2 linked regions of the Sinorhizobium fredii NGR234 genome follow. The protein of the gene in region 2 interacts with the protein of the main gene of each other region in a pairwise test. Links are inferred from orthologs where the notes say so. Each region holds a gene or a part of one and is shown on either strand. Other genes may lie near its edges. The genes, in order: rpe and NGR_RS10535.

Region 1 (15,151 bases), on a different replicon or contig from region 2:
CAACACGAGAGCGACGGCCCCGAGGGGCAGGTACAGCCTGACACCCAGCACCAGGAACTGATAGTAAGCGGAGAGCGACGTGAACAGCGCCTGGTAGAACCAGATGCGCGAGCCGGTCGCCGCATGCCACTGCGAATAGAAGATACGATAATCGAGGGCAAATAGCAGCGCCGTTACCCCGACGGTTCCGGCAATCAGGCACAGGAGATAGGCAGCAAAGCGTGTTTCAACGGCGCGATCCTGCGCCATGCAGCGCCCGGCGAAGAGCGAGAGCGGCCAGGCGATGAAGCCGCCCGAGGCGAAGAGAAGCAGGATGCTTTCCAGGTGAAACGTCGCGTCATGCTCGCGCAGCCAGAGCGCGTACCAGGCCGAGAACGCCATCGTCAGACCCCAGGCAGGACCGCCGAGCAATGTTTCCCGCCACGACGGGATGGCACGAAGGAAGCGCCCACGTCTCTGATAACCGGTGGGAGCGACGACGCGCCTGCGCGAGGCCGGCTGTTCCTTCATCGTCCGGGCCAGGTCGGCACCGCGATCCAGCGGCCGTCGGTCGTACCCTCGAAGCCGAGGGATTTGACTAGGACCATGACGACGTGGACTTGCGAGCCGTCGTCATTGACATGAGTCACCACGCCGCCGATGCGGTAGCCGGTCGGGCAGTGGCGGCTCTCCGGAATGCGGCCATCATCCTGCAAGACCTCGGACACGGGCTGTCCGGCTTTCTCCGTCATCACCAGGCGGAAGCCTTTGACCTCTTTCAGGAGATCCTTGCAGATCCCCTCGGGTTCGAAACGCTTCTCCTCGAGTTCGAGCTCGTAAGTCTTTCGAAACGCCGCGTCGGCGGGAAATGCATCGTATTTCAGCCTGTGATCAGCTGCGTCGGGCTCCGTCACAGGATTATAGGCAGCGAGCAGTCCAGGCGTGTCGAGAAGCCGGTAGGCGTCGATCAACGGCGCCGCCCGCCGCCGCGCATCATGGCGAGCTTTCGCCAAGGCGCCGCCGTCCTCCTCGACGCGCGCCCGCACGGGCGCACCTGGCAGAAACGTGTCGGTCTGGGTGTCGAGGATGTATATCGCTGAATAGGGAAAGCCGGAGCCATCCTGAATGCCGTGTTCCTCGAAGGCAAAGACCTTGCCGTCCGAGGAAAAGCCGATCGGCTGGAAACTGGCATAGTCGCCGGCGATCGCTGGCGACGCGGCGCTCACCGTTGCGATCAGGACTGCAGTCGCGACCGCCGCCCGCATGCTCATCAGCGACCCTTCTCGGCCGGCGTGCGGATCGCCTCGATGGCGGCGCGGTAGGCTTCGACGGAGCCGCCCTTGAAGATGGCGGAGCCTGCGACCAGCACATTGGCCCCGGCACCGGTGACGACACCGGCGGTTTCCGGCGCGATACCGCCGTCCACCTCGATCTCGATCGGCCGGTCGCCGACCATTGCCTTGATGCGGCGGATCTTCTCTTCCATCACCGAGATGAACTTCTGGCCGCCGAAGCCCGGATTGACCGTCATCACCAGAATGAGATCGAGGCTGTCCAGGACATATTCGAGCGCGCTTTCGGGCGTCGCGGGATTGAGCGAAACGCCGGCCTTCTTGCCGAGTGCCTTCACGGTCTGCAAGGAACGGTGCAGATGCGGGCCAGCTTCGGCATGGACGGTGAGGATGTCGCAGCCGGCCTTGGCAAAGGCTTCGAGAAAGGAATCGGCCGGCGCGATCATCAGGTGGCAATCGAATGTCGCGTCCGTGTAGGAACGCAGCGACTTGATGACGTCGGGACCGAAGGTGATGTTCGGCACGAAATGCCCGTCCATGACGTCGAGATGGATCCAGTCGGCGCCGGCATCGACGACATCGCGGACCTCCTGGCCGAGCTTGGAGAAATTGGCCGCCAGGATCGATGGGGCAATGCGAATGGGGTGGGTCATGAACAGCCTCCGGTCTTTGCCGCGCCCATAGCATCCCGCGACCGTGCAAACAACATGCGAGGGCGGGCCTCAGTTATCTGGCAATGCCGACCAGGCGGGCTTGAGGTCGCCCGCGGCCGCCGCGGCATCATGCACGCCCCGCGCGATTGCCCTTGCCATGGTTGCCGCCGCCGCGGCGCTCAAGTCGATGAAATCCTCCAGCAGGAGTTTCTTGCCGCTGGCGCCCGTCGAGAGCGCAAACACCAGATCGCCGTCGAGCGGCGTATGGGACGGCCACAGCGCCCGGGAGAAGCCGTCATGGGCGGCAATCGCCAGACGTTTCGCCTCGGCCTTCGAGAGAGCCGCGTCGGTGGCGATGACGGCAATGGTCGTATTGGCGGCTGCGGCCGCCGCCTCGCGAAACTTGAGCCGTGGCTGCGCCGCATCCTGCGGCCAGGGAGAAGGCATCCCGAGCCCGCCGAATTCGCCATCCAGCTCAAAGGGTGCCGCCCAGAAATGGCGTGTCTCGCCGATGGTTGCCGAGCCGAGCGCGTTGACGGCGACAAGCGCGCCGACGGTGATGCCGTTCGCAAGGATCGTCGAGGCGGAACCGAGGCCGCCCTTGAGGGTGGCGGTGAGTGCTCCGGTTCCGGCTCCGGCACTGCCGGTCGTGAAGGCGCCGGCCTGAGCACGTGCCGCGGCGTAGCCGAGGTCGCGGTAGGGCGAAAATTGTCCCCAGTTCTTTTCGCCGCCATTCATCAGATCGAACAGGATCGCCGCCGGAACGATCGGAATCCGATGCGGGCCGACGGGAAAGCCGCGGCCCATTTCGCGAAGGGCTGCCTGAACGCCCGAGGCCGCGTCCAGGCCGAAGGCGGAGCCGCCGGATAGGACGATCGCGTCCACGGTCTGGACCGTATTGTGCGGGGCCAGCAGGTCGGTCTCGCGCGTACCCGGTGCGCCGCCGAGAACCTGGACCGCCGCCGTAGCCGGCGGATCGCAAAGCACCGCCGTGACGCCGGATTTCAGCCGGTGATCCTCGGCGTTGCCGACCAGGATCCCCGCGACGTCGGTGATCAGATTGGTCGGTCCCTTGCGCATCACTCAGCCTTGCCTGTTTCCGTGGCGGCCGCGAAACGGCCGTCCCGCCATTGCATCAGAGTGTAGGGGCTCCCGGCCCGTTCGTGCGTAATGTCAAAGCGGACCGGCCCGAGGGCGGTCGCATAAGGCCCCTTCGAAAGAGCGTCCAGGACAGCCTTATCATCTTTCTCCGCTTGATCCTTCGCCTGCTCGAGAAGCGACACCGCTGCAAAGGCCGGAAGAACGTAACCATCCGGTTCAATGCCAGCGGCACGCATTGCCGTGACGACCGGCGCCGCCTCGCTCGACCGGGCCGCGTCGGGGATGGTGACGGCCAGAACGCCATTCTCCAGCGGCACGTCGAGATCAGCGGCGTTCAGCGTATCGCCGCCAAGCAGAGTTATCGGAACATTCTCTGCCTTTGCGTCGCGGGCGATGACGGCGGTATCGTTGCGGTCGCCCCCGGTGAACACATGCGTTGCGCCGCTTTTCGCCAGGCGTCGAACGAGGCTCACCTGCTGTTCCTGGGCCGGGCGGTAGGTGTCGGTGAAAACCGGGGTGAGGCCGATCTCGGCAAGGGCGTTGCGGACGCTTTCGACGAGTTCGCGGCTATGGATCGTTCCGTCGTCGATGAGCGCCAGCGGCTTGTCCCTCCAGTTGGTCACGATCGCATCAGTGATCGCCGCGGCCTCGGCTTTGCCGCTCGGTGCCAGGCGAAAGAGCGGCCATTTCTTCTTGATGGCGTCCTCCATGAGAATATCCGAGCGGACGCTGAGGGTGATCGCGGCAATGCCGGCCTCGGCGAGGGCAGGCAGCGCCGCTTCCAGGCTCTCGGTGCAGAGAAAGCCGATCGCCGCCTCGGCGCCGCTGGCAAGCAGCGCCTTCGTCAACGCCTCGCCGCCGGCCGGATCGCAGCTCTCTGCGATCGGTACGATCTCGCTTCCCCGATCGGCAGCCTGGAAGGCGGCGCCATCGGTGATCTGTTTGCCGAGCGCCGCGAAGGGGCCATCGGCGGGCGCGACGACGGCAATCTTCAGGCCGGCCGCAAACGCGGGAGAGGTCAGCGTCAGCGCAGCGACAAGAAGGCTCGTACCAATTGATTTCAGCATGTTTTTTCCCGCTATCGCACGCCATGTTTTAAGGGAGTGGCAGAACTCGTCAAAGGAAAAAGATGGGCCTGGAAACGACGATCGCCCCAGTGCGTCATCGGCGTCGCGCATTGGCAAGAATCTCGATCGGCCTAGTTTCATATTTTTCGCGACAGTCTATGTATGTGCGAGATACCGATCCGGAGCGTGATGTGTTGGAGAAGACCCGGCTGGACCCGATAACCTATCGCGATACGATGAGCCGCTTGTCCCATCACGTGCAGTTGATCACGGCGGCGGATGGTGCCGAGCGGCGCGGCGTAACCATTACCGCGTCCTGCTCGGTGTCGGACGATCCGCCGACGATTCTCGCCTGCCTCAATGCCGCGAATTCGCGCAACGACATCTTTTTGCGCGGCGACAGCTTTGCGCTGAACGTCCTCGGTAGCCAGCATCTCGCCTTGGCACATGCCTTCTCCGGACGTGACCAGCTTGATATGGAGCGCCGCTTTGCACTCGGCCGTTGGACTGAGCTGGCGACCGGATCGCCGATTCTCGTCGACGCTATCGCCGCCTTCGATTGCCGTCTGCTCGAAGTGAAGATCATGGCCACCCATGCAATCCTCTTCGGCGAAGTGGTGGACGTGCGAATCGGCGAAAAGGCACCGCCGCTCATTTATGTGGACCGGGGATACCGCACGCTATAATTTTCCTCGAGAGAGGAGCGAATATGGCGAAACACGAGACAGGCCGGATGCCCCAGTCCATCGACGAGACGATGGCGCTGCTCAAGTCGCAGAACTATCTCGCCGGTACCGCTCTCGCGACCGTTCTTTTCCTGGCACTCAGGATGAAGCGACCGCTGTTTCTCGAAGGGGAGGCGGGAGTCGGCAAGACCGAGATCGCCAAGGTGCTCGCCCGTTCGCTCGATCGACCGCTGATCCGTCTGCAATGCTACGAGGGGCTCGACGTCGCATCTGCCGTCTATGAATGGAACTACCCAGCGCAAATGCTGGAAATCCGCCTTTCGGAGGCAGCCGGCATGGTCGACCGGCAAAAGGTCGAAAGCGGCATCTTCTCGGAGCGGTTCCTCATCCGCCGTCCGGTGCTGCAGGCCATCTCGGCGAATGGCGGCCGCGCCCCGGTATTCCTGATAGACGAGCTCGACCGCACCGACGAAGCCTTCGAAGCATTCCTCCTCGAGGTACTTTCCGATTTCCAGGTGACCATTCCAGAGCTTGGAACGATCCGGGCGGACGAGCCGCCGATCGTCATCATTACCACCAACCGGACTCGCGAAATCCACGACGCCTTGAAGCGTCGCTGCCTCTATCATTGGGTCGATTATCCCAATGCCGCGCAGGAACTGGAGATCATCCGGCGCAAGGTGCCCGGCTGCAACGCGGCGCTCTCCCGAGAGATCGTCGCCTATGTCCAGAAACTCAGGACGGTCGATCTCTTCAAGAACCCCGGTGTCGCCGAGACAATCGACTGGGCGACAGCGCTGACCGAGCTCGACGCGCTGGCGCTCGACCCGGAGACGCTGGCCGACACGCTCGGCACGCTCCTGAAGTATCAGGATGACATTGCCCGGATAGAGGGTGCCGAGGGGCGAAAATTGCTGGAAGAGGTCAAGCGCGACCTCATGGCCGCCGAGCTCACATCATGACCGCCAGGTCCCCTGCAGACGGCCTCTACCAACACCGGGCGAGCGGACGATTTGCGGACAACATCGTGTTCTTCTCTCGGGCTCTCCGGCGGGCAGGCATGCGGATCGGTCCTGGTGCGATTGCGGACGCGATAGAGGCGGTCGGCGCAATCGGCATTGGATCGCGCCGCGAGTTCTACGCCGCGCTTCAATGCACGCTGGTGAAGCGGCATGAGGACCAGGCGCTCTTTGACGAGGCGTTTCGATTGTTCTGGCGCAAGCGCGATCTCGTCCGGAAGATGATCGCGCTGCTGTCGCCCGTCGCTCCTGCACGCGCCAGTGAAAATCAGCCGCGGCGAGCGGGCGCGGCACGTCTCGGCGAAGCGCTCCTCAGCGGGCGGCATGACGATCGACCGCCCGGAGAGAAGCAGGCAATCGAGATCGATGCGCGCTACACCGCTTCCGGTCGGGAGCTCTTTCGCAAGGCGGATTTTGCGCAGATGACCGCCGCAGAAATCGGCGAGGCGCGGCGGGCGATCTCGTCGTTGCTTTTGCCGCTCGACCGGGTGAGGACACGGCGCTTCCGCCCTTCCCATCGGCCAGCCCGGATCGATCCGCGCGCCACCATGCGCGATGCCATGCGGTTCGGCGGCGAGCTCATCCTGCCGCGTTTCCGGGAGCCGCGCCTCGTTCACCCGCCGCTCGTGGCGCTTGCGGATATTTCGGGCTCGATGACCCAGTACACGCGGGTGTTCCTGCATTTCCTGCACGCGCTGACAGAGCAGCGACACCGCGTCCAGACCTTTCTTTTCGGCACGAGGCTGACGAACGTCACCCGGCAGATGCGCAACCGCGATCCCGACGAAGCGCTTGACGAATGCGTCGCCGCGGTCAAGGACTGGTCAGGCGGTACGCGCATCGGTGAAACCCTGCATGAGTTCAATCGTCGCTGGTCTCGGCGCGTCCAGGGGCAGGGCGCCATTGTCCTGTTGATCACCGACGGCCTCGAGCGCGACGACGCGGTGCAGCTCGAGATCGAGATGGATCGCCTGCATCGCTCCTGCCGCCGGCTGATCTGGCTCAATCCGCTGCTCCGCTTCGAGGGTTTCGAGGCGCGGGCGCGCGGTGTCAGGGCGATGCTGCCGCACGTCGATGAATTTCGAACGGTGCACAATCTGGAATCCGTCGCCGAACTGGTGAAGTCGCTGTCGGGGGAAGCGAGCCGCGACGCCGACCCACGACGCTTTCTTCACCCCCAGCGCGCGGCCGATGAAGCTCACGACAATGTGGGTTGAAACGCGACCGGATCGTCATGATCTAAGAGGGCGAGGCGGAGTGCCATGATGACGAATGAAGCAAAGATTCTCGATCCCTTGGAGATTGCCGAGGCATGGCATAGGCAAGGCCGGGCCGTGGCCTTGGCGACGGTCATCGAGACCTGGGGGTCTGCACCGCGCCCCGTCGGCAGTCATCTGGTGATTGACGGCGAGGGCGCCTTCGAAGGGTCGGTGTCGGGCGGTTGCGTCGAAGGTGCCGTCATCGGCGAAGCAGCCGATGTCATCGCCTCAGGCGTTCCAAGGGTCCTCGAATTCGGCGTCGCCGACGAAACGGCATGGCGTGTCGGCCTTTCCTGCGGCGGTCGGATCCGGGTTTTTCTAGAGCGAATTGACGGCTGACCATGCAACTGTCTACCCTTGAGAAGCTGAACGAAGCGCGCGCGGCACGGCGGGCGGCCGTGGTCGTCAATGATCTTTCGAGCGGCCGCGCCCAAGTCTTCATCGAGGGCGAGGGTTTCCCGGCCGAATGGGAGGCGGGGATCTCCGAAACGCTTCGTTCGGGCCGCCCCAGTCTTGCGACGCTCGCTGAGCGATCCGTCTTTATCAACACCTATCTGCCGCCGCCGCGCTTGGTGGTCATCGGCGCCGTCCATATCTCGCAGGCGCTGGCGCGACTGGCGCCGGTCGCAGGGTTCGATATGTCCATCATAGACCCGCGCACCGCATTCGCGACGGCCGAGCGCTTCCACGGCGTCGAGCTTCTTGCCGATTGGCCGGAAGATGTCCTGCCGATGCGACCGCTCGACCCCTATACGGCACTGGCTGCGGTTACCCACGATCCGAAGATCGACGATTATCCAATCCGAGCCGCCCTGGACGCAGGTTGCTTCTATGTCGGCGCGCTCGGCAGCCGTAAGACTCATGCGAGCCGCGTGGAGAGACTGCGGTCGGCCGGGGTGCCGGAAGAGGCGATCGGCCGGATCAAGGCGCCGATCGGCCTGAACATCGGCGCTGCGAGCCCCGCGGAAATCGCCATTGCCGTCCTTGCCGAAATCATCGGCGCGCTGCGTCACCGCGATCGTGGAGAACAGGGGCGTGCGGCATGAGGTTTGGTCCAGTGCCGCTTGCCGAAGCGGAAGGCGCCATTCTGGCCCACGCCGTAAAGACTGGGGAAGGTAAGCTCGCCAAGGGTCGTCGTCTGAGCGCGAATGATCTGGCGATGCTTGCCGATGCCGGCATGGGAGAGGTGGTCGTTGCCAGACTCGAACCCGACGATTTGCCGGAAGACGAGGCCGCGGCTCGGATTGCATCCGCGATTTCCCCGGATCGTCTTCGTTTCTCGTCCGCCGCAACCGGCCGCGTCAATGTGTATGCGACGGTGTCGGGTCTCTTCGTCGCCAATCGCGCGACGGTCGACCGCGTGAACCGCATTGATCCCGCGATCACGCTTGCCTGTCTTGCCGACCATGTCGCCGTCGATGCGGGTGATATGGTGGCGACGATCAAGATCATCCCGCTGGCGGTGCCGGGAAAGTTCGTCGAGCAAGCGGCGGCGGTGCTTCGCGCGGAGCCCGCCTTTGACGTGAAGCCCTTCGTGCCGAAACGTGCGGCCCTCATCGCAACCGAGTTGCCTTCGCTGAAGCGCCAGGTGATGGACAAGACGCGGGCCGTGCTGGCGGGGCGGCTTGCACAAGCTGGCAGCAGTCTGGATACCGAGCGTCGCGTCGCTCACACCGAGACGGCCGTCGCGGCAGAGATTGCCGAACTCCGGTCTACCCACGACCTGCTGATCATCTTCGGCGCGTCCGCCGTCGCTGACCCTGAGGATGTCGTGCCGGCCGCTATCCGGCGCGCCGGCGGGACCGTCGAGCACGTCGGCATGCCCGTTGACCCGGGCAATCTGCTCGTACTTGGCCGATTCGGCGACATCCCCGTCGTCGGCGCACCCGGATGTGCCCGCAGCCCGAGAGAAAATGGCTTCGACTGGATCCTCGATCGTCTGCTCGCCGGTGAGTGGCCGAGTCCGACCGATATCGCCGGGCTTGGCGTCGGTGGACTGCTGAAAGAAATCCCGACACGGCCGCAGCCGCGGGAAGTCGCCGTCAGGCCGCAGCCCGGCCCAGTCGCGATCGTCGTACTGGCGGCAGGTCGGGCAAGCCGTATGGGGCCCGCAGGGAAGCACAAGCTTCTTGCCGAGTTCGACGGCATCCCGCTTGTCCGCCGTTCGGTCGAGACGGCCCTTTCTGTCGGCAAGGGCAAGGTCGTCGTGGTTACCGGGTATCGGGAGGCGGAGATCCGGGCCGCCTTATCCGGCCTTTCGGTCGCGCTCGTCTCGAATCCCGATTACGAGAGCGGCATGGCGTCGTCACTTGTCGCGGGTCTGACCGCGGTGGACGAAGGGGCGGGCGGCATGCTGGTGATGCTCGCCGATATGCCCGGCCTTACAGATGGGCACCTGTCAAAGATGATAGACGCTTTCGGCGCCGAATCCGGCCGCGCCGTCGTCCGCGCAGTGACGGAAGGCCAGCGCGGAAATCCGGTCATCCTGCCGAAATCCACCTTTGCCGCCGTCCGGCAACTCGTAGGCGACGTCGGGGCGAGACACATCGTCGAGCGCTGTGGCCTTCCGGTGATCGATGTCGAACTGGGTGCCGCGGCGCGTCTCGATGTGGATACGCCCGAGGCGATCCTGGCCGCCGGGGGAATATTGAAGGGCTGACACGATGGACAATGCTGCGATCGAGGAGATGTTCGAGACCCTGGGGCCGATCACCATTCGCCGCATGTTCGGCGGCAAGGGAATCTATTGCGATGGCGTCATCCTCGCGGTCGAGGTCAACGGAGAAATCCTTCTGAAAGGCGATGCCGAAACGGCTCCGGCACTCGAGGAAGCGGGCGCACGGCAATGGGCCTATGACGGCAAGGGCAAGCCAGTGAAAATGCCCTATTGGAGCATCCCCGATTCGGCCTACGACGATCCGGATGAGATGGCCCGCTGGGTGAAGTTGGCCTATACGGCCGCGCTCAGGGCGAAGAAATGACGGGCCATGAGAGTACCTTATCCGAGCGCGCTGACCGCGTCCGCAGCGAAGCGGGACAATGGCTGGGGCAGGGCGGTAAGATCGAACCAGCCTATATCGGACAGTTTGTCCGGCTCGGTGAGGCGCGCTTCGCCCGAAAAATCATCGGTCGCGTAGATCAGTGAGATCCAGTGCTGGCCATCGGCCTCGATCATCTGCTCGCTGACACAGAGAAACCGCGACGAATGGATCGACAGGCCGCTTTCCTCTTCGGCCTCCCGGCGAGCGGCATCCTCGGCACGCTCCATATGGTCGACCTTGCCGCCGACGATGCTCCAGTGGCCGGCCTCCGGTGCCTTCAGGCGCCGGCAGAGAAGGATCTTGCCTTCCCGCAGGATTGCAAGCCCGCAGCCGAGACCAGGAAAATCGATGCCCGGGAAGGCCATGGCGCTTGAGGTCAGGCCTTGCCGACGATCAGCATGAAGGCCGGGATCTCGTCGCCGAAGCCGACCGGCGTCGGGCCATCGTCATGATCGCGACGATTGCGGTGGCGACGGTCGCGATTGTCGTCATTGGCGGCGTTCTGCGCCCGACCGAGGCGATCGTTGCGGCTCGCATGTCCCTGCTTGTGGTCGGCACTACGTTCCGGTTTCACGGCCTCTGCCCTTTCTGCGACGGGTTCGAATTCGGTCACATTATCGATACGGGCCGCATCGGATTTATGATCGCCACGCGCCCGGCCGGAGCGTTCCACATCTTTTTTGCGATCCTTGCGGCCGTCGCGGCCTCGCTCGCGCCGGCCGTCATGGCTTTCCATCGGCTCGGGCAGTTGCGAAAGATCGCCGTTCAGCCACTCGACCGTCTGGCCGATCAGCTTCTCGATGGCATCGGAGAATTTCGTGTCGCGCTTCGTCACGATCGTGAAGGAAGCGCCGGAACGCCCGGCCCGGCCGGTGCGGCCGATGCGGTGCACGTAGTCTTCGGCGTGGATCGGCACGTCGAAATTGAAGACGTGGCTGACGTCCGGAATGTCGAGCCCGCGCGCCGCGACATCCGAAGCAACGAGCAACTGGATATTGCCGTCCTTGAAATTGGCCAGCATCGCCATGCGAGAGCGCTGGTCCATGTCGCCGTGCAGCGCGCCGACCGAGAAGCCATGGCGATCGAGCGAGCGGAAGAGCTCGGCGACGTCCTTCTTACGGTTGCAGAAGATGATCGCGTTCTTGAGTTCGCCCTGGGCGCGGATCAAATCCCGCAGCACGGCGCGCTTTTCGTAGTCCTTTCCATGCGCGGCGACGAAGCGCTGCGTCACGGTATTTGCCGTCGAGGCGGGGCGGGCGACTTCGACGCGCTCCGGATTCTGCAGGAACCGGTCGGCGAGCTTCTGGATTTCCGGCGGCATCGTTGCCGAGAAGAACAGCGTCTGCCGGGTGAAGGGAATGAGCTTGGCGATCCGCTCGATATCCGGAATGAAGCCCATGTCGAGCATGCGGTCGGCTTCGTCGATGACGAGGATTTCCACTCCGGTCATCAGCAGTTTGCCGCGCTCGAAATGATCGAGCAGGCGTCCGGGCGTGCAGATCAGGACATCGGCGCCGCGCTCGAGTTTGCGGTCCTGCTCATCGAAGGAGACGCCGCCGATCAAAAGCGCGATGTTGAGCTTGTGATTCTTGCCGTACTTGTCGAAGTTCTCTGCCACCTGCGCCGCAAGCTCGCGGGTCGGCTCCAGGATCAAGGTGCGCGGCATGCGCGCACGCGCACGGCCCTTTTCCAGCAGCGTCAACATCGGCAGAACGAAGGATGCCGTCTTGCCCGTGCCGGTTTGCGCAATGCCCAGGATGTCGCGACGCTGAAGAGCCGGCGGAATGGCGCCTGCTTGGATCGGTGTCGGCGTTGCATAGCCCGCGTCGGTAACTGCGGAGAGAACTTTTTGGCTCAGGCCAAGGTCAGCAAAATTGGTCAAAGGGGAATCTGTTTCCGTTCCGGTTCGCTAGAACACTGATCGATCGATGGAAAATCACCATCCTGTGGCGGCGCTCTTAAGACGAAAGGCGCCTAAAGTCAAGAAATCCAGCACGTTGACGCGTCGCACGGTAAATAACTGCGAATCTATCGCTTTTCCCGTCAACTGCCGGCGTTGGTTGAAGAGGATGCTGTCAGTTCAGATAGCCGGCGAGTTTCGTGCCGGCGCGCAGGAACCGCATCGGATCCACCGCCAGGCCGCCCACGCGAACTTCATAATGCAGATGGGGGCCGGTCGACCGCCCAGTGCTTCCGGATTGGGCGACGACCTGGTCGGCCTCGACTCGGTCGCCGACATGTACGAGGACAACGGCGAGATGCGCGTAGCGCGTCGAGACACCGTTGCCGTGGTCGATCTCGACCATGTTGCCGTATCCGCCCGCCGGCCCTGCCGCTGTCACGGTTCCCGCTGCGGTCGAGCGAATGCGAGTGCCGGTCGCGGCGCGGAAGTCGATTCCGGCGTGGAGCGCCAATCGCCCCAGAAAGGGATCCAGCCGATTTCCGAAACTGCTCGTGATGTCACTTGCCGGCGCCGGACTTTCGAGGGGGAGTTTTCGCGCAGCGTCGCGGGTCTCTTCCAGGTCGACAAGCGCATTGTCGAGTGTGGTGAGGGATTGTTCGAAAGGATCCTGGCTCTGTGGTTCGACATAGGGTCCGCCGATCGCCGTTCCGTCGGCCGGAACGGCAGGCGCGGAAGCCTCTGCGGTCTTCGAAACCGGGAGGACAAAGCCTGTGCGTTCGACGATCGTCCTGATCGCGTCGGAGGTCCTTTGCGCATTGCTTGTCAACTGCCGAACATGCGCCAGTTGATCGCGCTCAATGCCTTTCAGCGAGAGGGTAACTTTTGAAAAGATGCGATCCGTCCGATCGGAAGCGGTCTCCCTTGGGTCGCTTGCCTGCGCTTCCGGCGCATAGCCGAGCGCAGATGCATGCGCCGGCGGTTCGGCGCTTGCCTTTGCGATGCCCATGATCTCTTCGATCGCCTGGATGCCGTCCTTTGCGTCGGTCCGCTTTTCGTAGGCGAGAGGTTCGGCATCCGGCAATGCGGCCGCGTCCCCGCTAGCCGTCGGCGGCTCAGCGCTCTCGGCCAGCGTCCCCAGCCTGCCGCTGCGTGAAGAAAGCTCCAACTGCTGCTGCAGGAGTTTGTCGACCTTTTCCTCGACGATCTGCTGATCCAGCAACTGTCGGCTCGTCACCCGATCGACCTGAGCGCGCAGCGCCGTGATTCGGTCCTCGTATTCATGCTGCATGCGCGCCTGCCGGGCGATCGTACCGCCGATCAGGTCGTCGCGAAGCACGAGATAGGTGGACGCGGCGAGATAACCGATGCCGAACACGCCGATAAGCGATGCCGCAGCCGCAGCCATCCAGGGACGGACCGTCATGTGACGAACCCTGTCGCCGCTGGCGAGAATCAGGACGTGACTTTGCCGACGTTTTCCGAAGCTCCGGTTTTCCGGACGAATAGACACCACGTCACCCCCGCCAGATGCGACCCAACTTGCGCTTGCCCCGAGGTGATTACACTTTATTAGGGTTAATAAAGCGTGAGGGCGCCGCCCGTCAGATGTTCCTGGAGGCGGTCATCGACCGGTAAAATGATGGCGTCAGGCCGGCTTCGGCCCGCGCGATGTCGTTGAAGGGTGCCTTCAGCGGTCCACGGAAGTTTGCCCGCACGAGGGCCTGGAAGGTCGCGGCCGGATCCTTCTTCTGTCGGGCGCACAGGAAGCGGAACCACTTTGCTCCAACGGCGACATGGCCCTTCTCGTCTTCATAGATGACGTCGAGAACTGCAGCACTTTCATCGTCGCCGGTTTCGCGCATCTTCGCCTGCAGTGCCGGCGTGACGTCCAGGCCGCGCGCCTCCAGGATGAGCGGCACCACGGCAAGCCGGGCGGTCAGATCGTTGCGCGTGTCGTGGGCGGCCTGCCACAGACCGTCGTGGGCCGGCAGGTCGCCATAATCGGCGCCCAGATCGTTAAGCCTTTGCCGCACCAACCGAAAATGCTTGGCCTCCTCGAAAGCCACCTGCATCCATCCGTCGAAAAAGGATTGCGGCACCGGCTCCGTGGCGAAGCGGGCGACGATGTCGAACGCGAGATCGACGGCATTCAATTCGATATGGGCAATCGCATGGAGGAGGGCGATTCGGCCCTTCAAGGAACCGAGGGATCGCCGCTTGACCTGCGTCGGCGGCGTGAGAATGGGCCTTTCCGGCCGGCCCGGCCGTGCCGGAACGGGCCGATCGAGCGGCGAGCGCAAGGAGAGCGTTCGCGCCTGCCAGCGACGCGCAGCCTCCTGCGCGAGCTCGGTTTTGACCGCCAGGTCACTGGCGCGTATCGCTTCGACGGCGGCGCCGCGCAGACTGTGGAATTGCGGAAGCACAGGCCTTTCGCTCAGTCGGTGCGCAAAGTTTTCGCCGCGGCGAGAACTTCCTCCGTGTGCCCCGCCACTTTGACCTTTTCCCAGATCCGATTGACGATGCCATCTGGATCGATGAGGAAGGTCGTGCGTTCGACACCCATGTATTTGCGTCCATACATGCTCTTTTCCGCCCAGACGCCATAGGCGTTGACCACTGTCTTGTCCTCGTCCGCCCCGAGCGCGACGCTGAGGTCGTGCTTCTTGGCGAAGCGGTCATGGCTCTTGACCGAGTCGGGCGAGATGCCGATCAGCGCCACACCGGCCGAAGTGAATTCTTCCGAAAGGCTCGAGAAGGAAATTGCTTCCACGGTGCAGGTCTTCGTGTCGTCCTTGGGATAGAAGAACAACACCACCGGCTTGCCGCGAAGAGCAGACAGTGAAATCGAGCCGCCGCCGTCGCGAGCGAGTTCGAAATCCGGGGCAGGATCGCCGGGTCGCAATGGTGCCATGATTAAGCCTTTCTTACGCCAAGTTTTGTCGACATTTCGCACATAGGGGATACCCAAGATCGTCGCGGTCCGTCCAGCAGGTTTGTGGCTGCCTTGACAGCTACCCGACGGCTTTCATGGCTATGAGCCATGATGAATGCCACGTCGCAAGACAGAGGCACCCCGGCACCATGGGTCTTTCAGACGCACAGCGCCGTCGTGCTTTCAACTGCTGCATGTATTTATCTTTGGGTCGATGCC
Region 2 (15,221 bases):
ACCGCTGCTGTCGTTCACTTCTATATGCATGTTTTCCTTGGAGAGGAAATCTCGCCCCTTCGCGGGCACTGGCTGCGATTCTTCTTGCGCAACTCAGATACTCATTATACCAGTTCATTTGAAGAAGCTACTCCTTCCACGAAGAGCGAAGCGCCGTGATCCGCATCACCTACCGCATCGAGACCCCCGGCGACGTCGAGGCGCTGGCGGCGAAGATCGCAAGCGATCAGTCGACCGGGACCTTCGTGCTCGTCCCGGGCGAGACCGAAGAGCTGAAGGCCCGCGTAGCGGCCCGGGTCGTTGCCATCAGGCATCTGGAACCGGGCGACCGCCCTTCCTGGCCGGAGGAGGCCGGCGGGGCGAAGCGCTTCAACCGGGCTGAGGCGGACATCGATTTTCCGCTCGATGCGGTCGGCACGGACCTTGCCGCGCTGATGACCATCGCCATAGCCGGCGTCTATTCGATCAAGGGCATGACCGGCGTTCGCATCGTCGATATGCAATTGCCGCCGGAGTTCGGCCGTGCCCATCCCGGACCGCAGTTCGGCATCCCCGGGAGCCGCCGGCTGACCGGCGTTGAGAAACGCCCGATCATCGGCACCATCGTCAAGCCCGCCTTGGGCCTGAGGCCGGAGGAGACAGCTGCACTGGTGGGTGAACTGCTCTCCTCCGGCGTCGATTTCATCAAGGACGACGAGAAGCTGATGAGCCCGGCCTATTCGCCGCTGAAGGCGCGGATCGCCGCGATCATGCCGAAGATCCTCGACCACGAACAGAAGACCGGCAAGAAGGTGATGTACGCCTTCGGCATCTCCCACACAGACCCGGACGAGATGATGCGCAACCATGATCTCGTCGTTGAGGCGGGCGGCAATGCGGGGGTCGTCAACATCAATTCGATCGGCATGGGGGGCGTTGCCTTCCTGCGAAAGCGCTCCGGCATCGTGCTTCATGCGCATCGCAATGGCTGGGATATCCTCACCCGCCACGGCGGCCTCGGAATGGAATTCTCCGTCTGGCAGCAGTTCTGGCGGCTGATCGGCGTGGACCAGTTCCAGATCAACGGCATCCGCGTCAAATATTGGGAGCCGGACGAGAGCTTCGTCAAATCCTTCAAGGCGGCCGGCACGCCGCTGTTTTCCGAGCGCGACTGTCCGCTGCCGGTCGTCGGCTCCGGCCAATGGGGCGGCCAGGCGCCCGAGACCTATGCCCGGACCGGCGGCTCGACCGATCTGCTTTATCTGTGCGGCGGCGGCATTGTCAGCCATCCTGGCGGCGCCGGCGCCGGGGTGAGGGCGGTTCGCCAGGCCTGGGAGGCGGCGGTCGCCGGTATCCCGCTTGCCGACTATGCCAGGGATCATCCCGAGCTCGCTCAGTCGCTCATTAAATTCGCCGACGGCAACGGCACCTGATACCCTTGAGTCGAGCCACGGAAGGCCGCGCATGCAGACACCATTGCTGAGCTACTACGGCGACGACCTGACCGGCTCCACCGACGTCATGGAGGCGCTCGCCTCGCAGGGCGTCGAGACGGCGCTGTTCCTCAGGATTCCGCAGCCCGCGCTGCTCGAACGTTTCGCCCATTGCCGTGCCTTCGGCCTTGCCGGCACGAGCCGCAGCCAGACACCCGATTGGATGGCGGAACATCTGCCTTCCGCCTTTGTCTGGCTGAAGTCGCTGGGGGCCGAGATCGCCCATTACAAGGTCTGCTCGACCTTCGATTCTAGCCCGGCGGTCGGCAATATCGGCAAGGCGATCGAGATCGGCCGCGAGGTGTTCGGCAAGGCGCCGGTGCCGCTGGTGCTCGGCGCACCGCAAATCCGACGCTACACGAGCTTCGGCAATCTCTTCGCGGCCTTTCGGGGCGAAACCTATCGCATCGACCGCCATCCGGTGATGAGCCGCCATCCGGTAACGCCGATGGATGAAGCAGACATCCGACGGCACCTGTCGCGACAGACGTCCTTGAAGACGGGGCTCGTCGACATCGCCCAACTCGCGTCGGCGGATGCAAACGCGACCACGGATTTCGCCTTTGCCGAAGGAAACGACATCGTCCTTCTCGACGTCGCCGGCGCCGAAAGCCAGGCGGCAGTCGGGCGGCAGCTCTGGCGCAAGCGTAGCTCCGGCGGCCAGTTCGCCTGCGGTTCCTCGGGCCTCGAATATGCGCTCGTCCGCGAGTGGCGCCGGCTTGGCCTGCTCGACGGGGCGCCACCTACCTTCAAGGCGCCAGGCCCTGTCGATCGGATCGCCGTCGTCTCCGGCAGCGTCTCGCCGACGACGGAGCGGCAGATCCGCCACGCCCTCCAGAACGGTTTTGACGGGATCGGCCTCGACCCGGTTGCCTTTGCCGCGGCGGAAGGTGGCGCCGCACTCGAGGATGCGATAGCGCGCGGCCTGGCGGTTCTCGCCACCGGCCGGAGCGTCGTTCTCCATACGGCGCTTGGACCCTCGAGCGATCGCGGAGATGCCATCCGCCTGGAGGAGGGACCACGCCATCGGATCGGCGAGCGGCTCGGCTTGCTTCTGAAGGAACTGGTGAAACGGGCCGGCCTTCGCCGCGCCGTGATCGCCGGCGGTGACACCTCGAGCCACGCGCTCGGTCAGCTCTCGGTCGACGCGTTAACCCTGCGTCTGCCGCTGCCGCAGTCGCCGGGTTCGCCGCTCTGCACCGCCCACAGCGCCAACCCGCTGGTCGACGGCATCGAGGTGGCGTTGAAGGGCGGCCAGATCGGGCTGGACGACTATTTCTCGATGATCCGCAGCGGCTGGCCGGCTGCCTGCTGACGCCCGATGCGCACGGCCGGCGGCGGTCGCCACCGGGCCCTGCCATCACCAATACGCATAGCCTCATCATTTCGTTTCATGGATAAAGCGGCCATTCGGCCTTGACAGCAAGATGGTTGCATTTACAAATTCAGTTGTCAGACATCTTACATAACTGGGAACTTTCGGCTAACCGATTTTGAACAGGAGGAATGCGTGAGGAGACTGTTTGCAAAGCTCGCCATCGGCGCCGCCGCATTGGCATTCGCGACCGTTGCCCAGGCGGGTGAAACGCTCGACCGGGTCATGGACAAGAAGGCCATGGTCGTCGCCACCAACAGCGGCTGGCCGCCCCAGAGCTATCTCGACGACAGCAACGAGATGGTCGGCTTCGACATCGACGTCTCCAAGGAAATCGCCAAGCGACTTGGCGTCGAGGTCAGCTTCGAGACTCCCGACTGGGCGACGCTGACCGGCGGCCGCTGGCAGGGGCGCTACGATCTCGGTGTCGGTTCCGTCACGCCGACCAAGGCGCGCGCCCAGGTGATCGACTTTGCCGGAATCTATTACTACAGCCCCTATGTCTATGTTCTTCACAAGGACAGCCAGGCGAAGTCCGTCGCCGATCTGAACGGCAAGATCATCGGCGTCGAGACCGCAACGACCTCCGAAGACTTCATTCGTCGCCAGCTCGAGATCGACGCACCGGGCCTGCCGCCGGTCGAGTACAAGCTCGAGCCGGGCGAGATCCGCACCTTCGCCGATTCCATGCTGCCCTTCGACGATCTGCGCCTCGGGGACGGCGTGCGGCTCGACGCCGTCATCGCGCCTGAGCAGACCGCCATGAATGCCATCAAGAACGGTTATCCGCTCCGCGTTCTGGACGGCGAATACGCCTTCAGGGAGCCGCTGGTGGTGATTGCCGAGAAGGTCGATCCGGATTGGACCACGAAGATCGGCGAGATCCTTGCCGAGATGAAGAGGGACGGTACGCTCGCAACCCTCACCACCAAGTGGTACGGCAAGGATTACAGCGCCGACTGATCCGTTCACCGCGGGCGGCGAAGCCGCCCGCAACCTTGTCCATGCGATCGATCCGCGGATGACCATGTCCTATCCCGATACCTACTACAAACAGACCATGGCCGAGGCGAAGGTCAGACCAGTGCTGTCCGAGACGGTCGAATGCGACAGCGTCGTCATCGGCGGCGGGCTTGCTGGTCTGACAACGGCGCTGCAGCTCGCGCGGTCGGGCCAGTCCGTGGTTGTGCTCGAGGCCGAGAGTGTCGGCTTCGGTGCTTCGGGCCGCAATGGCGGCTTCGTCAGTCCCGGTTATGCCACCGGCAGTGGCGAGATCGCCAACAGAACCGGCCGCGACGCCGCCCGGCAGTTGCATCTCCTCTCGATCGAGGGGGTCGACTTCGTTCGGGAAACGATCGAGACGTTGAAGATCGACAGTGCACGTGCGCAGCCCGGACTGATCAGCGTGCTGCGCTATGACGACGGCAGCAGCCTGAAAGCGCATGCCGACGAGATGAAGCGCGCCTACGGCTACGAGCTCGAATATCTCGGCACCAATGAGCTGCGTTCCATCCTCAAGTCGAAGCGCTACTTCCACGGCCTGCGCGACCGTCGCGCCTTTCACATCCATCCCTTGAACTACCTGCGGGGCGTGGCGGATGAGGTCGAGCGTCTCGGCGGGCGGATCTACGAGCGGTCGGCGGCCATCGGGACGGCGCTTGACGGAGCCGAAAAGACCGTTCAGACGATCCGTGGCAAGGTCCGTGCGCGCCGGGTCGTCTTCACCACCGGTGGCTATACCGGGGCGTTGAACGGCAAGTTGAATCGCGCCTTCCTGCCGATCGCCACCTATGTGATGCTGTCGGAGGAAGCCCCGGACCTCATCCGCACGGCGGTCGCCACCGGGAACGCGGTTGGCGACAACCGCCGCGCCGGCGACTATTACCGTCTCGTGGACAATGGAAAGCGGCTCCTGTGGGGCGGACGGATCACCACCCGGGCGGCGTCGCCGGCCGGGCTCGCACAGGAGTTGCGGCGAGAAATGGTCGGGACCTATCCGCAGCTCGAAGACTTAAAGACCGAGCTCGCCTGGTCCGGTCTCATGTCCTATGCCCGCCATCTGATGCCCCAGATCGGCGAGATGCAGCCGGGCGTCTGGCATTGCACGGCCTTTGGCGGACATGGTCTCAACACGACGGCGATCGGCGGGAAGCTGCTTGCCGAGGCGATCCTCGGCCAATCCGACCGCTACAGGCTTTTCAAGCCCTTCGGGCTCGTCTGGGCCGGTGGATATGCCGGTCTCGCCGTGGCGCAGCTCACCTACTGGAAACTGCAGGCTCAGGACTGGTGGCGCGAGCGCGCTGCCTGAACGCCGGAGAGTTCTCAATGATTGGTCGTTTGGTACTGACTTACCCGGATGCGGCGCGACGCACGGGTCTCCTGCTGATGCTCGCGCTCGTGACGGTTGCAATCTACGGCCTCGGCATCAGCCCGGCCTGGATCGCGCATCTGCTGCCGGCGGCATCCGACTGGCTCGCCGCCCATCCGTCGCTCGGGCAATTTCTCGGGGCCCTGTTGATCGCGCTGACGGCGGCAGTGAACTGGAAGGCCCTGCGCCAGCTGCCGCGCCACCTGCAGGTGGTCGGCGTCTGGATCGAGCTCTTCGCGCTGCTGATGCTGTTCTTCTATTCGTTCGACCTTTCCTTCGCCTTCATTGCCAGGAAGATCGGCTTCCTGGTCTCTCAGGGCGTCGTGACGACGCTCTACATATCGGTGATCTCCATCGCGGTGGCCACGATTATTGCGCTCGCCGGGGCGATCGCAAAGCTGTCGAAGAACGGCGTCATCTACGGATTTGCCACCTTCTACACCTCGCTGTTTCGCGGCCTGCCGCTGTTGATGCAGATCTATATCATCTATCTCGGCCTGCCCCAGGTCGGCTACGTCATCAGCGCGGTGCCTGCCGGTATCCTGGCGCTTTCGCTGTGCTACGGCGCCTACATGACCGAGATCTTCCGGGCCGGCATCGAAAGCATCCCGCGCGGCCAGACGGAGGGTGCTACGGCTCTGGGCCTGAGCCCGGCTCAGACCATGGGACTGGTGATCCTGCCGCAGGCGATGCGCGTCATCATCCCGCCGACCGGCAACCAGTTCATCGCTATGCTCAAGGATTCCTCGCTGGTGTCGGTCGTCGGCGTCTGGGAGCTCATGTATCTCGCCCGCACCCAGGGGCAGACGGAATTTCGTCATATCGAGATGCTGATCACCGCCTCGATGATCTACTGGCTTCTCTCCGTCTGTCTGGAATTTCTCCAGTCACGCATCGAAGCCCGCTTCGGCCGCTTCAATGTCCGTTGATGCGAATGTCGCGCCGGCAAGCACCGGCACGCGCAATCTGCGCGCCGCCGCGCTCGGCTTCATCTCTTTCGCGGTCTTCTCCGGCGCGGACGTGCTGGTGAAGCTGCTCTCCGAGCGCTTTCAGGTGCCGCAGGTGACCTTCATGGTCACGGTCGCCGCGCTCGTCTTCCTCGGATTTCACGCGGCGGCGACCGGTGCCGTCAAAGCGCTCCTGCCGCGCCACCCCGGCCTCGCTCTCCTGCGAGCACTGCTGCTTACCGCCGATACGCTGCTCATCCACTACGCCTTTTCGGTTCTGCCGCTGGCGGAGGCCTATCTGCTGGCGTTCCTGACACCCCTTATGGTGGCGATCCTGGCCTGCATCCTCCTCGGCGAACGACTTTCGCCGCTTGCCTGGACCGGCGTGGCGATCGGTTTCGCCGGCGTTGCTGTGGCGCTGCGGCCGGGGATCGCGCCTCTCAATCTCGGACATGCCGCGGCGGCGGCATCCGCCCTCCTCTTTGCGCTGTCGCTCGTTCTCCTGCGGCGCGCGCGAGCCGGGGAGCGGGACCTGGCACTCGTTTCCACCCTCCTCGTCGTTCTCGCTGCGGTGGCCCTGGCTGCTGCCTTGGCGGGCAATGGCCTCATGCCGGTCGGCGCATTCGATCTCGCCGCCGCCGGCACCGGCGGCGTCTTGCTGCTTGGCGGGCACCTCCTGCTAGTGCGCGCCTTCCGCAGCGGCGATGCCTCCGTGGTGGCGCCGTTTCAATACAGCCAGATCGTCTGGGGCTGCCTCTACGGCGTGCTGTTCTTTGCCACTCCGGTCGAATACCACACGGTCCTCGGTGCCATGGTCATCGTGCTGTCCGGCTGGCTGGTGCTCAAGTAATCCCGGGAGACAAGAATGCCCACTTCGATCGGAATGACGAGTTCGGAAATCACCCTTCGCGGCGTCCACAAGTGGTACGGCCGCTATCACGCCCTCGACGATATCAATCTGTCGATCGCGCCGCGTGAGAAAGTCGTCATCTGCGGTCCGTCGGGCTCAGGCAAGTCGACGTTGATCCGCTGCGTCAATCGCCTCGAGGCGCATGAGAGCGGGCATATTGCCGTCGGCGGCATCGAGGTCGGCGAGGACGAGCGCAAGGTGGATGCTGTCCGCCGCGACGTCGGCATGGTGTTCCAGCAGTTCAATCTGTTCCCGCATCTGACGATCCTGGAGAACTGCGTCCTCGCACCGATGTGGGTGAAGAACATGCCACGCCGTCAGGCGACCGAAATCGCCATGCACTACCTCAGCCGCGTTCGAATTCCCGAACAGGCCCATAAGTATCCGGGCCAGCTGTCGGGCGGCCAGCAGCAGCGGGTGGCGATCGCCCGGGCGCTCTGCATGAATCCCAAGGTGATGCTGTTCGACGAACCGACCTCGGCCCTCGACCCGGAGATGGTCAAGGAAGTGCTCGACACGATGGTGGCGCTGGCGAATGAGGGGATGACGATGGTCTGCGTCACGCATGAGATGGGCTTTGCCCGTCAGGTGGCGGACCGGGTGATCTTCATGGATCGCGGCCGCATCGTTGAAGAGGGCGAACCGGAGGCGTTTTTCGCTCGCCCCAGGACGGACCGCGCCAACCTGTTCCTGAGCCAGCTGCTTCATTGAGAAGGGGCATCTGAGAAGGGGCAGAGCGGCTGCGGCGCCTGCGGAAAGCCGCCGACATGGGTGCAGGTGAGAGAGGCGAGGTCGCGACCGGCTTGCAGGCATTCCGCCAGAGAGCGACCGCCGACCCGGGCGGCGATGAAGCCGGCGATGAAGCTGTCTCCGGCGCCGGTCGTGTCGACGACCTTCACGGGGCGGATGCCGGCTGCGGCGCGCTCCGTGCCGTCGCTCGCAAGCGAGCCGCGGCCACCGCGCGTAACGACGGCAAGACGGGCGCCGCTCGACAGGAAAGCGGCGGCCAGGCGCTCGGCCTCGGCGTCGTTCTCGCCGGACGATCCGAAGGCGATCGACAGCCCCTCGACCCCGAGATCGTCGGCCGAAGCGTTGACCGAAACATCCTGCGAGACACTGACGCCGGCCGCTGAAAGGGCGCGACGCAGCGCTCCGCCATCATCCAGCCAGCCGATATGCACGTGATCCATCGTCTTCAGGATCGCAAACTCGGCCGGGGTGGCTCGATAGCCGGCGCAGACCCCGAAGTCCTCGTGCACGAAGACCCGGTCGCCGACGGGCGTGACGTCGATGTCCGTATAGGCGGTATTGCCGTCGCGTTCCTGCAGGTGGTCGAGCCTGACCGCATTTTCCTCGAGCAGGCGACGCACCTTCGCGCCGTCCGGATCGCGGCCGACGGCGCCGAAATAGAAGGATTGATGACCGAGGCGAGCGAGTTGCACGGCGACGTTGACCGCATTCCCGCCGATATAGGACTGGGAAAGCGGCGGCCGAAAGCGATCGATGCAGTTGTCGCCGACGGCGGCGAGGCGGAAGCGGGTCATGGCTGTCTCGGAACTTGTGCAGCAAGGGTCGCGGATGCCGTTGCACCCGCGACCTCTCGTGTCGCTTGCCCGCTCAATAGGCAACGCGCTTGTAATAGCGCCGCGTCGTCAGCGGATGGTTGCGCATGACTTCAAGATGGGCGCTGATCCGTTCGAGGACGGTGGCGAGGACGATCGGCGAGACGAGGCTGCGCACTTCCGCCGAGATGCCCGGCAGCTCGAACTGCGCCGTATCGAGCACCGTCAGTTTGTCCGTGTAGCTCGGCGCGAAATTCTGCACCCGGTCGGCGAGCGGCCGCAGGCTGTCTTCGCCCTTCAGCAGGACGACGCTGACGCCCTTCTCGACGAGTTCCAGGGTGCCGTGGAAGAAGTCGGAGGCATGCACCGGGCGGGTGCGGATCCACTGCATTTCCTCCAGGATACACATGCCGTAATAGAACGCTTCCGGCCAGGCGTTCCCGGCTCCGGCGATGATATGATAGTCCGAGCCGGCGAGAATTCTCGCAAAGCCCTCGGCCTTGTCCTCGTAGCTGCGCTTCACGTCCAGGAGCAGCCGCGGGAGCTTTTCCAACTCGCTGACAATCGGCTCGTAATTGTCGATCTCGCCGCGGTGCCGCAGGATCGAGAGCGCAATGAAGAGCGATTGCAAATAGAAGGACTCGCACGATGTGTCGTCCTCGGCGAAGTTGACGAAGGCATGATCGCCGCCTTTGCCGAGCGGAGACTCTTGGTGTCCGACGAGCGTCAGCACCGTGGCGCCGATCTCCTTCGCCTTGGCAAGCAGCGCGACGCTCTCCTTGGTGGTGCCGGAGAGGGACGGAATGACGACGATCGATCTTTCCGTCAGGTTGGCCGAGCCGGTCACGACAAGCTCTGCGGCAAGATCGATGAAGACGGGGAAACGCGACCTGCGCTGAAGCAATTGCACGGACGGCTGCATCAGGATGGCGGCGCCGCCGGTGCCCAGGAAGAAGATGTTCTCGGCGCCCTTGTCGAGGCAGGCCCGGATCACGGCGTCGAGCCGCGGCCCGAGGGCAACGGCGCCGGACTGGATGCGAAGAAATCTCTGTTCGTCGAAATTCAGCATGGTTCTCTCTCGATAAAGGCACGAATGGTCACCGCGTCGGCGATGTTGTAAGACAACTGACAACATCGGGCGGTTGTGTCAAGAGCCAAGGGCTGTCGAAACGACGCGAATGCGGCAAACGGGTTCGAAGCTTTGCTGGCATCGTCGCATCCTCTTGACCGTCGTGGATTTGTCAGACAAGAAGGTCGTATCCGCAAACCCGTTGGAGAGAAAATTGGACGAGCCCCTTCGCGACACGCGCACGCTGGTCGTCCAGCTTCGCGACCGCATCGCCGATCTGATCCGCGAGGAGGAGCTGACACCGGGCGACAAATTGCCGACCGAGGCGCAGCTGACGCAGCGCTTCAAGATCTCGCGGCCGGCGCTGAGGGAGGCGCTGAAACTGCTGGAACAGGACGGCGTGATCTACGTCGAACATGGGCGCGGCCGGTTCGTTTCCGCCATGTCGGCCGTCCAGGTGGACAGGCCGATAACGGTGTTCGAGAGCGTCACCGACATGACGCGGCACTATGGCTATCAAACCGTCAACAAGGTGCTTTCGATCGCAGAGGAAGTCCCGGACCCGGTGAGCGCGGAGCAATTGAGGCTGGGTGAGGGCGAGCGCGTCATCCGCCTCGAAAGACTGCGGCTGCAGAAGGATGAGCCGATCCTCTACTGCGTCGACTACATTCCGCGCAGCATCATTCCGACCCGCCTTTATGACATCGACTGGAGCGGCTCGCTTCTCGACCTGCTTGACCGATACCGACACCGGCCGCGCATGTCGTCAGCGACCGTCTCCGCCGTGATGCTGCCGGCGGATGTGATCGCGCGGCACGACCTCGGAGATTTCGGACCGGCGCTGCTCATTCGCGAAACCTGCTTCAGCACGGCGGGGGCGCCCGTCGTCCATGCCATCGACTATCATCGCGGCAGCCATTTCACCTTCAGCTTCGCGCGCAAGTAACCCCTCAATCGCCTTCATCGGGAATATTGAGGACGTGGCCGCAGGCCTTGCAATGGACGGCGTCGAGGTCGTGCCGCTTCAGCCCGCATTGCGGGCAGGGAAAGTTCACCTTGTGGGGACGAACCACCGCCTGGGCGAGCCTGACGAAGAGCGAGATGCCGATGATCATCGTCACGACGGAGGTGAGCTTGCCCAATGTGCCGGGCAGCGTGATGTCGCCAAAGCCAGTCGTGGTGACTGTCGCCACGGTAAAGTAAAGGGCATCGACGAACCCTTCTACGCCTTCCTGTCCATAAAAGAAGGTGGTGTAGACGAAGCCCGTCATCATGAACAGGAAGACCAGGAAGTTCAGGCAGGCGCGCACCACGTCCTGAAGATGCGCCCCGCCAATGCGCCGCAGGCCTTCGCGAAACAGCGGGCTTCTGCCGATCGCCCAGATCCGCATGGCCCGCAGGAATGCGAAATTGAACATCAGGTCGGGGAATAGAAGCGTCGCGAGAATGACCACGTCGATCCACGTCATCGGTCTTTTGAGGAAGACCCGGGCCGAGGGGGCCGCGACAGCGCGTGCGAGCAGTTCGGCGCCAATCCAGGCGGCGATCGTGTAGTCGATGATCAGATAGGACGGCCCGGCCCGGAGGTAGGGACCCAATATGAAAAAGGCGAGGATGCTGAGATCGATGAAAGCGAGCAGCGCCTGCCAGCGCAGCGCCGAGGGATCGCGGCCGCGTTCGAGGCGCTGCAGGGCAATCCGCAGCGATCGGAGAGTAGCGGGGGTGGATCGCCTGCGGTCGGTCGTGTCCATCCGCTGGAGATAGGCTGAGGACGTTCGCGGTCAAGCGGTTGCGGCCGCGGCGCCTCGCCCAACAACGGGTGACCTCAAGACTCCTCCGCGGCGGTGCGCCCGGCATAGTCCACCCGGTTGATCCCGTGGCGCTGCAGCTTGTCGTAGAAGGTCTTGCGGGGAATGCCGAGCGCCGTCAGGGTTTCCTTGACGTCGCCGCGATGGGCGGTCAGCGCCTCTTTCAGGATATCGGCCTCGTAGCGCTCCAGCCGCTCCGGCAAAGTCCCGGTGCTTGTCGTCCCTGGCCGGGCGGCCGGCTTGCCGGGATTACCTTCGACCCCGAGTGCGACCCGCTCGGCAAAATGCGAGAGTTCGCGCACATTTCCCGGCCAAGCGTGCGACATCAGGTGGTCGCGGGTGGCCGCGGAGATCTCGGGGACCTCCCGTCCGAAGCGCGCCGCGGCGCGTTTCAGGAAATGCGAAAAGAGCAGCGGGATGTCCTCGCGGCGCTCGCGCAGGGGCGGGATCGACAGGGTGACGACATTGAGCCGGTAATAGAGATCCTCGCGGAAGTCGCCGCGCTCGGCCGGATCGCCGAGGTCGATCTTGGCGGCAGCGACGACGCGGATGTCGACCGGCCGGATTGTATTGGTGCCGAGCGGCGTGATCTCGCGGGCCTCCAGCACGCGCAGCATCTTGACCTGGGTCGCCGGCGGCATCGCTTCGATCTCGTCGAGGAACAGCGTGCCGCCGCTCGCGTGCTCGATCCGGCCGATGCGCTTCTTGACCGCACCGGTGAAGGCGCCGGCCTCGTGGCCGAAGAGCTCGCTCTCGATCACAGTCTCGGGCAGCGCCCCGCAATTCAGCGCCACGAAATTGCCGCTCCGTCGCCGGCTCCACTGGTGCAGAAGCGTCGCCACGACCTCCTTGCCGCTGCCGGTCTCGCCGGCGACCAGCACGTCGACGTCCGTGTCGGCGATATGCCTGAGCGTCTGCCGCAGCCGCTCCATCACCGGCGTCTGGCCGATCAACGGCAGGCTTTCCGAGGCGGCCTCGGCCGCCTGGCGAAGCGCCCGGTTCTCCGTGACGAGGCGACGCTTCTCTTGCGCTCGACGGGCGCTCTGGACGAGCCGGTCGGCGGCAAAGGGCTTGGCGATGAAGTCGTAGACGCCGTCCTGGATGGCCTGGACAGCCATCGGTATGTCGCCATGCCCGGTGACCAGAATAACGGGAAGGTCCGCATCGAGCTCGGCGATCTTACGGAACAGGGCAAGCCCGTCCATCCCCGGCATGCGGATGTCGCTGATGACGACGCCGCTGAAATCGGCGGTGAGCGCCGCGAGCGCCTCGGCCGCGCTGGCAAACGAAGACACGGTGAAACCGGCGAGCTCCAATGTTTGCTGCATCGCCTTGCGCAGGTCGCGGTCGTCATCGACCAGGAATACGGAACCGCTCATTGCGATCAGGCCTTCTTCAGATGCACCGTGAATGTCGTTCCGGAGGAGCTGCTGTCGACCTCGATCCTGCCGCCATAGTCGCTGATGATCTCCTTGGAGATGGCCAGGCCGAGGCCGAGTCCCTCTTCCTTCGAGGTGTTGAAGGGCGTGAACAGCTCGTCGCGGATGGCGGCCGGAATGCCCGGCCCGTTGTCGGCGACGGTGAGCGCAATGCCGCCCGCCGTCTCCTCGCAACGCACCCGGATTTGCGCGTCGTCACGATCGCCGATCGCTTCGAGTGCGTTCTGCAAAAGGTTGATCAGCACCTGTTCCAGCCGGATGCGATTGCCGAGCGCCTTCAGGCCGTCCGCCGGCAGCTCGATGCGGATCGCGTCCATGCGGCCGGCAAAGCGGCTGCGCAGCAGCAGAAGCGAACCCTCCACCACGTCCTTCATTGCCGTCGGCTCGGCGGCGAAGTGGCCCTTGCGGGCAAAGCGGCGCAGCTCGTCGGTGATCGCGCCGACGCGCTCGGTGAGTTCGGCGATGCTCGTCATGTTCTCGGCGGCCGTGGCGCTCTGGCCGCGGTCGAGAAAGACCCGGGCGTTGTCCGCATAGGCGCGGATCGTTGCGACCGGCTGGTTGATCTCATGGGCGACGCCGGCCGCGACCTGGCCAAGGATCGCCAGCCGGTTCGCCTGGACGAGATCCTGCTGCACGGCCTGCAGCTTCTCGGCGGTCTGCCGGTGGTCGGCGATCTCGGTCTCGAGGCGGTCGCGGGCCATGCTGAGGTCACGCGTCCGCTCCTCGACCTTCACTTCCAGTTCGTTGCGCGCCAGCCGATCCCTTGCCGATCGGAATACGATCGCCTGCCGCCGGCGCAACAGAAACGCGCCAAGCGCCAAGAGCGGCACCAGCGCGGTAAGCATGATGAGCCGCATCTCGCGCGCCCCGGCTGCCAGCGCCGCTTTCAGCGGCGACAGTTGCTCGAGCCGCCAGTTGGTCGACGGCACCAGCGTCTCGACGCGCAGGAAGGCCTCGATGCCGTCGCCGGGCAGCAGCGCCTCCAGCGTGGAGGAGCCATCCGGCTGGGCCTCGATCCGATGGAAAGGCAGCGGCAGCAGCGGCGCATCGCCGAACTGCAGGCTGTCGCGAATATCGGCCAGCCGGTCGTCTTGGATCTCTTTCGTCGTCATGAAGCGCCAGGAGGGCAGGCTGGTGATCAGCACGATGCCGCGCCGGTCGGTGACATAGGTCGGCTTGTCCGTGACCCGCCAGTCCGCCTCGACCCCGTCGAATTCGAGCTTGGCGACGATCACGCCGAGCGGGCCGTCCGGCCCGTCGACGCGGTGCGAGATGTAGAGGCCGGGCCGCCGGCTCACCGTTCCCATGGCGAAATGTTCGCCCTTGCCGTCGCGCATCGCCAGGCGGAAATAGTCGCGGAAGGCGTAGTCGTTGCCGACGAAGCTAGTTGGCTCCCGCCAGTTGCTGGCCGCGACGGCAACGCCGTCGCGGCCGATCATATAGACGACGGCCGCTTCGGCGCTTGTTGCGAGGCTTTCGAGCTTGCGATTGATCGGCTCCAGCGACTTTGGATTCGGCGAAGCCAGCGCTTGGCGAATGGCACCGTCGTCGGAAAGGACCAGCGGCAGAGCGCGCTGCCGTTCGACGACAGCCCTGAGCAGCGATGCTTTCAGGCTGGCGTCAATGCGGCTTTGCTCGGCAAGGTCGGCCAAAGCCTGCGACCGGCCGTATGCTCCGGCAAGCACGAACCCGGCGACCAGAAGCGCGAGCGCCACGGCCGCGAACAGGAGCCACGATCTATGCGCCCGGCGGCGCAGCGCGCTCAAGTCGTCCGTGCCTGGCGGGTATTCGGTCATGGCGGCATTGTGCATGTTTTCGCCCGGCGTGCCAGTCGACTTGTGCGGATTTCCGCACATTCTGGTTGGGCGGCTTTAGGCGCAGTCAATTAAAATGCAGTGATTTCAATGGCGTGAACCGTCGGCGGCAAACTGGCACGCCCGTTGCAAACAAACTCCACAAGGCAGCCGCGGCTGTCGATCTTCGGAAGAGTGGCCCGGGAGGCCCGGCGCGTTGCCGGACTGGGCGCGCGCCCCAAGTGGAGGATATCACATGATCATCGAGCATTCCGCGGAGGTCCGCGGCAAGACACCCTTTTACCGCCATCTCTACGTCCAGGTCCTGGCGGCGATCGCCGCGGGCATTCTGCTCGGCCATTTCTATCCCGAGCTCGGCACTGAGCTGAAGCCGCTTGGCGACGCCTTCATCAAGCTCGTCAAGATGATCATCGCGCCGGTGATCTTCCTGACGGTCGCGACCGGCATCGCCGGCATG

What was found.
Region 1: the proteins of NGR_RS10535 (region 2) and rpe interact in binary tests that used the Escherichia coli proteins (3 or more experiments, as listed by UniProt). The link is inferred for Sinorhizobium fredii NGR234 from one-to-one orthologs.

The regions. Positions count from the first base shown.
Region 1 is NC_012587.1:1,559,139-1,574,289, forward strand. The notes cover bases 88-2,834. They hold rpe (ribulose-phosphate 3-epimerase), read right to left. Parts: upstream 1,925-2,834; coding sequence 1,250-1,924; downstream 88-1,249. Other genes in these bases: NGR_RS18845 (hypothetical protein), read right to left, coding at 88-510; NGR_RS18850 (DUF2259 domain-containing protein), read right to left, coding at 507-1,244; NGR_RS18860 (P1 family peptidase), read right to left, coding at 1,994-2,834. In the rest of the region: more of NGR_RS18845, read right to left, coding at 1-87; more of NGR_RS18860, read right to left, coding at 2,835-3,007; NGR_RS18865 (branched-chain amino acid ABC transporter substrate-binding protein), read right to left, coding at 3,004-4,092; NGR_RS18870 (flavin reductase family protein), read left to right, coding at 4,251-4,778; NGR_RS18875 (AAA family ATPase), read left to right, coding at 4,802-5,740; NGR_RS18880 (vWA domain-containing protein), read left to right, coding at 5,737-7,014; NGR_RS18885 (XdhC family protein), read left to right, coding at 7,063-7,395; NGR_RS18890 (XdhC family protein), read left to right, coding at 7,398-8,102; NGR_RS18895 (NTP transferase domain-containing protein), read left to right, coding at 8,099-9,715; NGR_RS18900 (TfoX/Sxy family protein), read left to right, coding at 9,720-10,037; NGR_RS18905 (NUDIX hydrolase), read right to left, coding at 10,055-10,462; NGR_RS18910 (DEAD/DEAH box helicase), read right to left, coding at 10,474-11,979; NGR_RS18915 (M23 family metallopeptidase), read right to left, coding at 12,173-13,510; NGR_RS18920 (ferritin-like domain-containing protein), read right to left, coding at 13,602-14,423; NGR_RS18925 (peroxiredoxin), read right to left, coding at 14,435-14,911. UniProt on the Escherichia coli protein: Catalyzes the reversible epimerization of D-ribulose 5-phosphate to D-xylulose 5-phosphate.
Region 2 is NC_012586.1:2,247,237-2,262,457, reverse strand. The notes cover bases 6,697-9,513. They hold NGR_RS10535 (PfkB family carbohydrate kinase), read right to left. Parts: upstream 8,617-9,513; coding sequence 7,777-8,616; downstream 6,697-7,776. Other genes in these bases: NGR_RS10530 (SIS domain-containing protein), read right to left, coding at 8,690-9,513; NGR_RS10540 (amino acid ABC transporter ATP-binding protein), read left to right, coding at 7,028-7,783; NGR_RS10545 (DMT family transporter), read left to right, coding at 6,697-7,012. Also shown: 3-oxo-isoapionate-4-phosphate decarboxylase OiaX, read left to right, coding at 156-1,412; NGR_RS10565 (four-carbon acid sugar kinase family protein), read left to right, coding at 1,444-2,787; NGR_RS10560 (transporter substrate-binding domain-containing protein), read left to right, coding at 2,983-3,810; NGR_RS10555 (NAD(P)/FAD-dependent oxidoreductase), read left to right, coding at 3,875-5,155; NGR_RS10550 (amino acid ABC transporter permease), read left to right, coding at 5,173-6,144; more of NGR_RS10545, read left to right, coding at 6,134-6,696; more of NGR_RS10530, read right to left, coding at 9,514-9,703; NGR_RS10525 (GntR family transcriptional regulator), read left to right, coding at 9,918-10,649; NGR_RS10520 (potassium channel family protein), read right to left, coding at 10,654-11,454; NGR_RS10515 (sigma-54-dependent transcriptional regulator), read right to left, coding at 11,529-12,890; NGR_RS10510 (sensor histidine kinase), read right to left, coding at 12,896-14,761; NGR_RS10505 (dicarboxylate/amino acid:cation symporter), read left to right, coding at 15,000-15,221. UniProt on the Escherichia coli protein: Catalyzes the ATP-dependent phosphorylation of fructoselysine to fructoselysine 6-phosphate. Functions in a fructoselysine degradation pathway that allows E.coli to grow on fructoselysine or psicoselysine.